4 regions of the Tatumella sp. UCD-D_suzukii genome follow, and region 4 is predicted to be linked to each of the others. Evidence: predicted binding sites of a transcription regulator. Region 4 holds the regulator's gene; each other region holds the start of a gene.
The links. The regulator CRP, encoded in region 4, controls carbon source genes, mostly activating them, when cyclic AMP is high. The targets are predictions, from matches to a motif close to ATGTGANNNNNNTCACAT.
Positions count from the first base shown of each region.

Region 1: aaeR (HTH-type transcriptional activator AaeR) is a predicted target of CRP. The motif match lies at 1,187-1,204, and genes of this name have one in related genera.
Region 2: epd (erythrose-4-phosphate dehydrogenase) is a predicted target of CRP. The motif match lies at 1,881-1,898, and genes of this name have one in related genera.
Region 3: idnD (L-idonate 5-dehydrogenase) is a predicted target of CRP. The motif match lies at 1,357-1,374, and genes of this name have one in related genera.

Region 1 covers NZ_JFJX01000067.1:36,310-39,503, reverse strand. The annotation lists gene aaeA (p-hydroxybenzoic acid efflux pump subunit AaeA) at 1-759, opposite strand, end outside; gene aaeX (p-hydroxybenzoic acid efflux pump operon protein AaeX) at 767-970, opposite strand; gene aaeR (HTH-type transcriptional activator AaeR) at 1,222-2,142, shown strand; gene tldD (metalloprotease TldD) at 2,189-3,194, opposite strand, start outside.
Region 2 covers NZ_JFJX01000049.1:309,001-312,194, reverse strand. The annotation lists gene tkt (transketolase) at 1-1,757, shown strand, start outside; gene epd (erythrose-4-phosphate dehydrogenase) at 2,081-3,100, shown strand; gene pgk (phosphoglycerate kinase) at 3,150-3,194, shown strand, end outside.
Region 3 covers NZ_JFJX01000067.1:312,665-315,858, forward strand. The annotation lists TPP riboswitch at 18-130, opposite strand; gene CG67_RS16510 (NlpC/P60 family protein) at 594-1,127, shown strand; gene idnD (L-idonate 5-dehydrogenase) at 1,436-2,467, shown strand; gene CG67_RS16520 (gluconate:H+ symporter) at 2,570-3,194, shown strand, end outside.
Region 4 covers NZ_JFJX01000007.1:16,009-19,202, forward strand. The annotation lists gene CG67_RS02850 (phosphoribulokinase) at 1-570, shown strand, start outside; gene CG67_RS02855 (OsmC family protein) at 607-1,011, opposite strand; gene crp (cAMP-activated global transcriptional regulator CRP) at 1,313-1,945, shown strand; gene CG67_RS02865 (YccS/YhfK family putative transporter) at 2,013-3,194, shown strand, end outside.

The DNA of each region.
Region 1 (3,194 bases), on a different contig from region 4:
CTCCAGGTTAGAATCGACCGTTGCCATGCCCTTGGAGTCAACACTGCTGCTACTGTTCGTCACCCCGGCGGCAATACTGTCGACGGATCCTCGCAGGACGGTATTGCTACCCAGCGGAGTAATTTCTGCCCGGTAACCCGGTTTAACACCACTGAGTTTGGTCTCTTCCATATAAGCAATGACATAGAATGTGCGAGCCTTCACCAGCGCCACAGCCACAGAGCCACGGCTGATAAATTCTCCGCCATACACCGTCAGGTTAGTCACCCAGCCATCTGCCGGCGCCCTGACATCCGTACGGGTTAAATCAATCTGCGCTAAATCACGGGCAGCTTTCGCCTGAGCCAGTTGCTGCTCGCTGGTTTGCAGAGTGTTATTTGCCTGTTCTACCGCTTCTTTCGACAACGCAACGGCACCCAACTGGTTACGACGTGCGGCTTCGCGGCGCTTCTCGTCCACGACCGACTGGTAATAGTCAACATTCGCCTGCGCTTCATCCAGCGCTTCCTGGAAGCGTGGACGGTCAATTTCAAACAACGTGTCGCCTTTTTTCACGAACTGGTTATCATGCACTTTGACATCAGTGATGAGCCCGGTGACGTCAGGAGAAATCGCCACGACATCGGCGGCAAATTTAGCGTCCCTTGTCCACGGCGATTCGGTGTAGTAGACCCAGGCGCGAAAAACAATCACGATGGCAACGGCCACCAGGATCAGGGTTATCGCATAACGTGCGACTTTTTTTATAAGCGTTTTCACTGAAACCTCAGACCATTAAACTGGAAACAAGATAAAAGACACAGCAATAAAGAGCCGTATTAAAAAGTGAAGGATGCCAGACCAGGTCATAAATACCGGTGGGCGTCAGAATTCTTTTCACCACCCAGAACAACAGCAGTGACAGAATGAGTTCAACGAAAACGGGCGGAAACGATAGCCCGAAAACGACTAGTACCGGGTGAACACTCATTAAAAATCCTTTAGAATCAAGACCATAAATCAAAAGGCACTCGGATACCTGATGATCACGGCCATCAACATCAGGATGAACTCGACCTGATGGCGGGTGAACCACAAGCATATGTCAACAAAAGCGATTTTGTATAATTTTCAGACGTTACTGCAGCACAAAATTATCGATGCGATCAGACTATAGTAACGTGTCTGATAGTTAGTTTTCTACAAAATGTGACGCAAATCACTTTTAAGCCAGAGTTAATAATGGAAAGATTGAAAGGAATGTCTGTTTTTGTGAAAGTTGTCGATCTCGGTTCTTTCACTGCAGCAGCACGGCAATTACACCTTAGCGTATCTTCTGTGAGCCAGACAATCGCAAAGCTGGAGGATGAGCTTCAGGTTAAACTTCTTAACCGAAGTACACGGAGTATCGGCCTGACCGAAGCCGGCAGGATCTATTATCAGGGCTGCCGACGCATGCTGCATGAAGCTAATCAGGTCCATGAGCAGCTCTACGCCTTTAATAATACCCCTATCGGTATGCTGCGCATCGGCAGTACCACAACCATGGCGCAGAATGTCCTTTCGCCGATGACCGCTCAGCTGCTGCATGATTACCCCGGTCTGAGCGTCAATCTTATTACCGGTAACCCTGCGCCTGATTTGATAGCTCATGGACTGGACCTGGTGATCCGCTCCGGTACGCTGGAAAATTCCGCACTCTTTTCCCGGCGCCTGGGAAGTATGCCAATGGTGCTGTGTGCCTCAAGGCATTTTCCGGGACTGCATGAGTTACCCGGCCGTCCGGAGGAGTTAGAAAGTTTTGCGTGGCTGGAATATAGTGTGTATCCCTACAATGAATTTGAGCTGGTTTCACCGGACGGGCAGACGCTGACACTGACACCGAAGGGGCGTTTTGCCACAAATGATCCACTGACACTGATTGGCTGGCTGAAAGCGGGCTCAGGCATCGCTTATGTGCCGTTAATGTGGATACTGGATGAGATTAACCGCGGTGAAATTGAGATCCTTTACCCGCAGTATCATGCGAAACCACGCCCGGTGTACGCACTCTATACGGAAAGGAATAAGCTACCGCTCAAGGTTCAGGTCTGTATTGATTATCTGACCGAATATTTCAGTGAAATGGCAAAAAAATATCAGGAAAACCGGGCAAGAAATTAGTACGCACCCCCGTGACTGACGGTGCGTACTCAGATACTGCAGAAGATCAGGCGGTACCACCGACCGTGAGTTTATCCAGCTTCAATGTCGGCTGACCGACACCGACAGGGACACTCTGCCCGTCTTTACCACACACACCCACACCTTTATCCAGCGCAAGATCATTACCGACCATAGAAATCTGCTGCATTGCTTCAATACCTGAACCTATCAGCGTCGCCCCTTTCACCGGCGAAGTAATTTTCCCTTTTTCGATCAGATAAGCTTCAGAAGTTGAGAAAACAAATTTACCGGAGGTAATATCGACCTGGCCTCCACCGAAATTCGGTGCATATAAGCCATATTCAACACTTTCGATAATCTCCTGTGGCGTTGACTGGCCGCCCAGCATGTAAGTGTTGGTCATCCGGGGCATTGGCAGATGTGCATAAGATTCACGACGACCATTTCCGGTCGGCGGAACCCCCATCAGACGGGCGTTCAGCTTATCCTGCATATAACCTTTCAGCACGCCGTTTTCGATCAAGACATTGTACTGACCCGGTACACCTTCATCATCGATTGCCAGAGAGCCGCGCAGTCCGGACAGCGTACCATCATCCACGACCGTACACAGATCAGACGCCACTTTTTGCCCCATCTGTCCACTGAAGACCGAGGTCCCGCGGCGGTTAAAATCCCCTTCCAGCCCATGACCTACAGCTTCATGCAGAAGAACTCCCGGCCAGCCCGCACCCAGTACTACCGGCAAAGTTCCTGCCGGAGCCGCAACCGCAGACAAATTGACCAGAGCCATGCGCACAGCTTCTTTCGCCCAGGCATCAGCCCGGACTTCACCCTCTTCATCGGCCAGGAAGAACTCATACCCGGTACGCGCGCCCCCGCCGCTGGCACCCCGTTCACGTTTACCGTGATCCTCCACCAGCACACTGACAGATAAGCGGACCAGAGGGCGAATATCTGCCGCGAACGTTCCGTCGGTTGCTGCGACCAGTACCTGCTCATAGATACCTGTCAGACTGACACTGACTTCCTGTACACGAGAGTCCTGT
Region 2 (3,194 bases), on a different contig from region 4:
GGTATGATCTGCCGATTCAGGAACTGGAAAACTTCCGCCAGCTCCATTCCCGTACCCCGGGCCACCCGGAATACGGTTACACCCCGGGCGTGGAAACCACCACCGGGCCGCTGGGACAGGGCATTGCCAATGCGGTCGGTTTTGCCATTGCTGAGCGCACACTGGCTGCCCAGTTTAACCGTCCGGGCCACGATATCGTCGACCACTACACCTACGCGTTTATGGGTGATGGCTGCATGATGGAAGGGATCTCTCACGAGGCCTGTTCACTGGCCGGTACCCTGAAACTGGGTAAACTGATCGCTTTCTATGACGACAACGGCATTTCCATCGATGGTCACACCGATGGCTGGTTTACCGACGACACCGGTATGCGTTTCGAAGCCTATAACTGGCATGTGATCCGCGGTATCGACGGCCACGACCATGACGCTATCCGCCGTGCGGTGGAAGAAGCACGCAGCGTGACCGACAAACCGTCACTGCTGATTTGCAAAACCGTGATCGGTTTCGGTTCGCCGAACAAAGCCGGCACCCACGATTCTCACGGCGCCCCGCTGGGTGACGAGGAAATTGCACTGACCCGTAAACAACTGGGCTGGAACTACGCACCGTTTGAAATCCCTGACGATATTTATGCGGCCTGGGATGCCAAAAATGCCGGTTCTGAGAAAGAGCAGGCGTGGGATAAGAAATTTGCTGCCTACCAGCAGGCTTTCCCGGCGCTGGCTCAGGAATTTGTTCGTCGTACCCGTGACAAACTGCCGCAAAACTGGCAGGAAGAGTCACTGAAATATATCGAACAACTGCAGGCAAACCCGGCGAACATCGCCAGCCGTAAAGCCTCACAGAATGCCATTGAAGCGTTCGGTAAACTGCTGCCGGAATACCTGGGCGGTTCAGCGGACCTGGCCCCGAGCAACCTGACAATGTGGTCCGGCTCTAAACCGATTAACGAGGATGCCGCAGGTAACTATATCCATTACGGTGTGCGTGAATTCGGTATGACCGCGGTGGCGAACGGTATCTCCCTGCATGGTGGCTTCCTGCCTTACACCGCAACCTTCCTGATGTTTGTGGAATATGCACGTAATGCTGCGCGTATGGCAGCCCTGATGAAAATCCGTCAGGTGCTGGTCTATACCCATGACTCTATCGGTCTGGGTGAAGACGGTCCGACTCACCAGCCGGTCGAGCAGCTGGCCAGCCTGCGTACGACTCCGAACATGAGCACCTGGCGTCCGTGTGACCAGGTGGAATCTGCGGTGGCCTGGAAATACGCTATCGAACGTCAGGACGGCCCGACCGCACTGATCTTCTCCCGTCAGAACCTGGCGCAGCAACCACGCAGTGCAGAGCAGCTGGCGAACGTGGCCCGCGGCGGATATGTACTGAAAGACTGTGACGGCCAGCCGGAACTGATCCTGATTGCCACCGGTTCGGAAGTCTCTCTGGCCGTCGCGGCGGCAGAGCAGCTGAGCGGACAGGGCCGTAAAGTCCGTGTTGTTTCGATGCCGTCAACGGATGCCTTTGATAAGCAGGATGCGGCTTACCGTGAATCGGTACTGCCGGCGGCAGTCACCGCCCGTGTGGCTATCGAGGCAGCTATCGCTGACTTCTGGTACAAATATACCGGCCTGAACGGTGCAATTGTCGGTATGACCAGCTTCGGTGAGTCAGCGCCGGCGGATCTGCTGTTTAAAGAGTTCGGCTTCACCGTAGAGAATGTAGTGGCGAAAGCTAACGCTCTGCTGTAATCCGGTCCTTTGACAGGTCTGTAAGTGAACAGCATGGCGGGAAACTGCCATGCTTTTTTTTCAGGTTACGGAACGGGAAAGATGAACTGAGATGTGCTTTTTATGCACAGCTGACAGTTAAAAATGTGAGTTTGATCGAATAATTAGAATTGCAGTTGATCTCAGTCATTCCCGTGTGACATCGCATGATTTATTCTCAGCTGAAGCGTTTCAGTTGGGGTTCTGTAGCGGCAATAGTGTTCGGTCTGTCGTTGCGCTAACGCGTTGAGGTGACAGGGATCGCTGTATTCCGTAACCACCGGCACAGAAATAATGGTAGTGACATGACCCTGAGAATTGCGATTAATGGTTTTGGACGTATTGGCCGTAGCGTATTGCGCGCACTGTACGAAAGCGGCCGGCATACGGATATTTCAGTCGTAGCCATTAATGAACTGGCCGACAATGAAGGGATTGCCCATCTTCTGAAATATGACACCACGCATGGTCGCTTTGCTTATGAGGTACGGCTGGAAGAGGATGTGCTACGGGTAGGGCGTGATCCTATCCGCCTGTTACATCAGCCTCAGATAGCCTCTCTTCCCTGGCGGGAACTGGACGTTGATATTGTACTGGACTGCACCGGGCACTATGGCAGCCGAGCGGATGGCGAGGCACACCTTGCAGCCGGTGCTAAAAAAGTGCTGTTTTCACACCCGGGCGGGAATTCTCTGGATGCGACCGTGGTGTATGGTGTGAACCACCATGAACTGAAAGAAAGCGACCGGATAGTCTCAAATGCGTCCTGTACCACAAATTGTATCATCCCGGTGATTAAACTACTGGATGATGCCTTCAGGATTGTATCGGGTACCGTCACGACTATCCATTCATCCATGCATGATCAACAGGTTCTGGATGCCTATCATACCGATTTGCGCCGGACCCGGGCAGCCAGCCAGTCGATCATACCGGTAGACACCAAACTGGCGGCCGGGATCACGCGGATATTTCCTCAGTTTGCGGATCGGTTTGAGGCTATTGCCGTGAGGGTGCCGGTGATCAATGTGACGGCTATCGACCTCAGTGTTACCCTGGAAATACCGGTGACTGCGGCCAAAGTTAACGAGGTTTTGCAAAACGGAGCACAGGGAATATTTCGTGGTATAGTCGACTATACCGAACTACCCTTGGTTTCTGTTGATTTTAACCACGATCCGCACAGTGCCATCGTCGATGGTACTCAGACACGGGTCAGTGGTCAGCACCTGGTGAAAACCCTGGTGTGGTGCGATAACGAATGGGGCTTTGCTAACCGGATGCTGGACACCACCTTAGCAATGTCTGCAGGTAATTTCAGGTAAGGCGTGATAGCGCCTGACAAACTTACGAGAATCAATAAGAGGATTCACCATGTCTGTAATTAAAATGACCGATCTGGATCTTGCAGGTAAACGT
Region 3 (3,194 bases), on a different contig from region 4:
ACCGCAACCTCTGCGGACAGATCATTCGTTCGTCTTCCTACGCCAGTATCAACCGGGTCAGGTTCTAAGGGTCGCTATACCTTGCTGATAGCCTCTCAGTCTCTCTGGTGAGACTCCCCCGACATCCTGTTATTAAGGAGGGGAGGGCGGAGAATGTCAATGTTATGCAGGTTCAGGGGTTAACCGCGCAGGCTCAACGGCAACAATTTTACAATGAAGCGAGGTCAGCCCGGGCATGGAAACTCTTTTATTTCTGAATCTATGCCTGAACAGGCTGGATTTATTCACACTCAAGTCATTCCCGTGTCACTGCCCCGGCATCAGTTTATCTCCCCGGCGACCGCTGACGCTTAAAGCCCTAAGCATCCGCACCAGACTCACCCTGCACGTATTCGCTGCTTAGGGGTCATGCAGTGACCTCACGGAATTCTGTCTCTGCACTGCTCACCCTGCTCTCTGCTTTTTACGATTGATTAATGTAAATCTGTGTAAATATCCCCGGAAAGCCGTCCTTTCGGCGGTTATCTGTTTATATCCGGTAATTTTTTGAGGTATATATTTCAGACCGCCGGCTGAATTGAGAAAATTACAAGATGACTCCCCCTGCCACCCGTAAAATTCTGACTTGCCTGTTACTGATGACCCTTGCGGGATGTTCTTCCCATTCCCGTAATAACGAAGATAAAGGGGAAACTCTCGCTCAGGAAAATCAGCAATCGGATCTGATAAATGTTCTTGCCGCGCTGCACGACCAGATGCATTCCTGGGAAGGGACCAAATATCAGTGGGGCGGCACGCAACTCACCGGTGTCGATTGTTCGGGGTTTGTCTGGCGAACGCTGAAAGATCGTTTCAACATCCCGATGGATCGGGTGACGACCAGGCAATTGATCCGTATGGGGAAACCGGTGGATCAGGCTCATTTACTGCCGGGCGATTTGGTATTCTTCCGGATTAACAATGAACTGCATGTCGGTTTTTATGATACTGACCGTCATTTCCTGCATGCCTCGGTCAGTCGTGGTGTGATGCGTTCATCGCTGAATAATCCTTACTGGAAATCGGTTTACCTGGAAGCCAGACGATTACCGCGTGAATACAATTCTCAGATAACCTTTAACTCTTAGAATAATATCGGTTGAGTTATGGCTTAACGCAGTCCCTCGTGACAAGTTCCGCCGCAAAGGGGCCGCCTGAATCAGGCTGTCAGCCCCTGATATTAACATTATCTTCTCTGCATTGATCCCGCCGCTCTGCAGTCATTCGGGGCACTTATTATTACCTTTCTCCCGCACCCACCGGGAAAGTGTTACGCGGCTCACGTTACGGGTAACAATATCACTGAAACATTCTCTTAATCGATATACATCACAGATATAACATCCAAATACCGTTCTGATAAGCGCCTGCATCTGTGCGTTTTAAGAGGACGATGATGAACACCCTTACAGACTCTTGCATGATCAATGGCAAACACCAGGTTGAAGTCGTTAGCAAAAGTGTCAGCTATCAGGGGCAGGGTACCCTGGTACGTATTACCCGTGGCGGGATCTGTGGTTCCGATCTTCACTATTACCAGCACGGTAAGGTCGGTAATTTCGAGGTCAGAATGCCGATGGTTCTCGGCCATGAGGTGGTGGGTTATGTGGTAAAAAGCGATGCCCCGTCACTGCAGGAAGGGCAAAGAGTTGCGATTAACCCTGCGGCCTCCTGCGGGGAGTGTAAATATTGCCGTTCCGGTGAGGATAACCAGTGTACCGGGATGCGTTTTTTTGGCAGTGCTATGTATTACCCGCATGTGGATGGCGGTTTCAGCCAGTATAAAGTGGTGGAAACCCGTCAGTGTGTCCCTTTTGATGCCGGGGCCGATGAAAAGGTAATGGTGTTTGCTGAGCCGCTGGCGGTATGCATTCATGCCACTCATCAGGCCGGAGATTTACAGGGCAAAAAAGTGTTTATTTCCGGCGTCGGGCCGATAGGGTGCCTGATTGCCGCCGCGGCCAGGGCCAGAGGGGCTGCAGAGGTGGTCTGCACTGATATCAGTGAACGCTCACTGGTAATGGCTAACGCCATGGGGGCCACCATGACGATGAATGCGGCCAGTGGTGATTTTTCACCTTATCTGGCGGAGAAAGGGTATTTCGATATTTCCTTTGAGGCCTCCGGTCATCCTTCCTCTCTGAACCGTTGCCTGGAGGTGACGCGGGCGAAAGGGACCCTCGTCCAGGTAGGGATGGGCGGCAATATCCCTGAATTTCCGATAATGCAGCTGATTTCCAAAGAGATCGTATTGACCGGCTCTTTCCGTTTTACCTCCGAATTTGCGACCGCAGTGGAATGGCTGGCCAGCGGGATCATTGATCCGCTTCCGCTGCTTAGCGGTGAATACGACTATCATGAGATAGATGCTGCACTGAATTTTGCGAGTGATAAGCAAAAAGCCGCAAAGGTGCAGTTAACGTTCTGACTTCGTCACCGGGGGCGCGAGGGTCTTATCGGTGTACAGAACTCCCGCCCCGGGTAACGGGTGGGCGATATTGTTTAAAGCGTGTTTTCAGAGGGCTGTATTATGCCGATTACTATAATAGCGCTGGGAGTCGTACTCCTGCTGGTACTGATGATTGTCTTCAAAGCCAATGGCTTTATCGCATTAGTTTTTGTCTCTGCCGTTGTCGGTATTGCTGAAGGTATGACGCCGCTGGCAGTTGTGGCGTCAATTCAGAAAGGTATCGGAGGAACGCTGGGTAGCCTGGCCATGATACTGGGCTTCGGTGCCATGCTGGGTAAACTGGTGTCAGATACCGGTGCTGCCCAGCGGGTGGCAACAACGCTGATTAATGCCTTCGGTAAACAACGAGTGCAATGGGCCCTGATGGTGACCGGCCTGATAGTCGGCCTGGCCATGTTCTATGAAATTGGCTTCGTGCTGCTGTTACCGCTGGTCTTTACGGTGGTGGCAGCGGCAGGAATGCCTCTGTTATATGTCGGTGTTCCTATGGTCGCGGCACTCTCGGTCACACACTGCTTTCTGCCACCGCATCCGGGGCCTACGGCAATTGCCACCATTTTTGGCGCTAACCTCGGGACCACCCTGTTATACGGGATTGTGATCACGATCCCGACAGTGATCATCGCCGGGCCGTTGTTTTCCCGGTGCCTGAAAAATTTCGAAAAAGAACCCCCTGAAGGGTTAT
Region 4 (3,194 bases):
TATGATGAAGCTGTGCCCTGGAAGCAGGTACCGGGCACGTTTACGCCCTGGCAACCTCTGCCTGATGATACCGATGTTTTATTTTACGAAGGGTTACATGGCGGAATTGTCACGGATCAGTACAACGTCGCAGATAAAGTGGATCTGATGGTCGGTGTCGTCCCGATTGTCAACCTGGAGTGGATTCAAAAACTGGTCCGGGATACCCGCGAACGTAGCCATTCCCGGGAAGCGGTGATGGACTCAGTGGTTCGCTCCATGGATGATTATGTTAACTACATAACACCGCAATTCTCCCGTACCCATATCAATTTTCAGCGGGTTCCGACCGTCGATACCTCTAACCCATTTGCTGCCAAAACCATCCCTTCATTAGATGAAAGTTTTGTGGTAATTCATTTCCGGGGACTGGAAGCCATTAACTTCCCCTACCTGCTGGCGATGATTCAGGGGTCTTTTATTTCGCACATTAATACACTGGTCGTGCCGGGCGGAAAAATGGGGCTGGCAATGGAGTTAATCATGACACCACTGGTGAAGCGGTTAATGGAAGAAAAGCAGTTTCAGTAGACCGTATTGAGTGCCATGATGGCACTCAATAGGCTTTCAAAGGCTTATCACCTCAAAGCTATGCGTAATTTCCACACCTTTCCCCAGCATCAGTGCCACTGAGCAATACTTATCAGCAGACAATGTGACAGCTCGTTCAACCACAGCATCCGTCAGACTGCGCCCCGTGACGACAAAATGCAGATTAATATGCGTAAACAAACGAGGTGCCTCTTCCCGGCGCTCAGAGGTCAGTTTAACTTCACAGTCCACCACATCCTGACGCCCCTTTTGCAGGATTGAAACCACATCGATGGCGCTGCAACTTCCGGTGGCCATCAGCACCATTTCCATCGGGCTTGGCGCTTTATCGCCCGAGTTTCCATCCATTAATACCTGATGTCCGGAAGCCGATTCTCCGATAAAGCTGAGTCCCTCAACCCATTTTACGCGTGCCTGCATTATGCTTACTCTCTGCTCTGAAAAAACAGGTTTCAGATTACTCCTTCAAAGGATAAACAGCAATCTGCTGGCATTCGTTACAGTCTGAACATACAACAGGAGACAGTTGCGCCAGTGTGTGCTACAAACAAAGAGTGAGACATTTTTTTATCAGATTACAATTATGGTGAAACGGTAGAAAGCTCCGGAACAAAATCTGCTTTTCTGCGGTAATTGCCAATAAAAATACCCTATGACTTCCTTGCCTGGCAGGAGCTTACCCCTGTATTTCCGGCACGATTACAACAGAGGATAAAAGAGAATGGTTCTCGGTAAACCACAAACAGACCCTACACTCGAATGGTTCCTGTCCCATTGTCATATTCATAAGTATCCTTCCAAAAGTACCCTTATCCACCAGGGTGAGAAAGCAGAAACCCTGTACTATATTGTGAAAGGCTCCGTGGCTGTTTTAATTAAAGATGAAGAAGGAAAAGAGATGATCCTTTCTTATCTTAACCAGGGAGATTTCATCGGTGAACTGGGACTTTTTGAAGAAGATCAGGAACGCAGCGCCTGGGTACGTGCCAAAGTGGCATGTGAGGTTGCTGAAATCTCTTATAAAAAATTCCGACAACTCATTCAGGTGAACCCCGAAATTCTGATGCGTTTATCTTCACAGATGGCGCGCCGGTTACAGGTAACGTCCGAAAAAGTCGGTAATCTGGCATTCCTTGATGTCACAGGCCGTATTGCCCAGACATTGCTGAATTTAGCACGTCAGCCTGATGCTATGACCCATCCGGACGGGATGCAGATTAAAATTACCCGCCAGGAAATAGGACAAATTGTCGGCTGTTCACGGGAGACCGTCGGACGAATTCTTAAAATGCTGGAAGATCAGAATCTGATTTCTGCTCACGGCAAGACGATCGTCGTCTACGGGACCCGTTAACTTCCCATCCACACGGTAGCCTGCCGCTACCGTGTTCTGTTTTACTTTTTATCAGCGATTGTATTCGATGTGGCGCCGACTGATTTATCACCCCGAAGTTAACTATGCATTGCGCCAGACACTGGTCGTTTTCCTGCCTGTTCTGATTGGCGGGCTAACAGGCAACCTGCAGAAAGGTTTGCTGTTTTCCCTTATCCCTGCCTGCTGTAATATCGCCGGACTGGATACCCCACACCGCCGTTTCTTTGAGCGAATCGTCCTCGGAGGAATGCTGTTTGCCTTCAGCAGTTTCCTGTTGCAGTGGTTATTACTGCGACATGTTCCGCTACCCTTTATCGTTTTTACCCTGCCCTTATTGATTGGCGTGTGCGGAGAGATAAGCCCCCTGTATGGCCGGCTGTTACCCGGTGCGCTTATCGCCATGACCTTCACACTCAGCCTGACAGGGCGGATGCCTCTCTGGGGGCCACCGTTACTGTATGGCGGCGGAACCCTTTGGTACGGGCTTTTTAACTGGTTCTGGTTCAGATTGTCGAAAGATCAGCCCCTGCGCGAAACGCTCAGTCTGCTCTATCGGGCGCTGGCCAGCTATTGCGAAGATAAATATCACCTGCTGACCACAACAGACCCGACAGACACGGAAAAATCGTTGCCTGCGCTGTTAAACCGGCAGCAAAAAATCGTCGACCTGATCACTACCGCCTACCAGCAGATCCATATGTTGTCTGCCGACAAAAACAGCCGCGAGAAATATCTGATCCGCACCTTTATCATGGCTGAAGATTTACAGGAACATATTTCCGTCACGCTGGGTGAAACGGACGATGTGCGCACATTGATCCAAAAAAGTGGTTCTGCCGCGATCATTAAACAAAACGCCGATGAAATTTGTACGCAGCTGAGGAGTACCGCAGATAATATTCTTTATCATCAAATTCCCGGACATTTTTCAATGGCAGGATCACTGGCAGACTTGCAAAATATTGCCCGTGAACACCCGGATAATCCGGTGGGGTCTTTCTTCGGATATCACTTCTCTAAAATTGCAAAAGTACTGCAGTCACGGGCTCCGCTTTACCGCCGTGATGTAATGGCTGACAGTAAACGCCGGTTACCTTTCCTGAGTGCATTACGCAGTTATCTGTCATTAAAATCGACGGCATTACGCACAGCCGGTCGCTTTTCGGTAATGCTTCTGGTGGCCAGTACCCTTGCGCTGTCGCTGAACATGCCCAAGCCTTATTGGGTA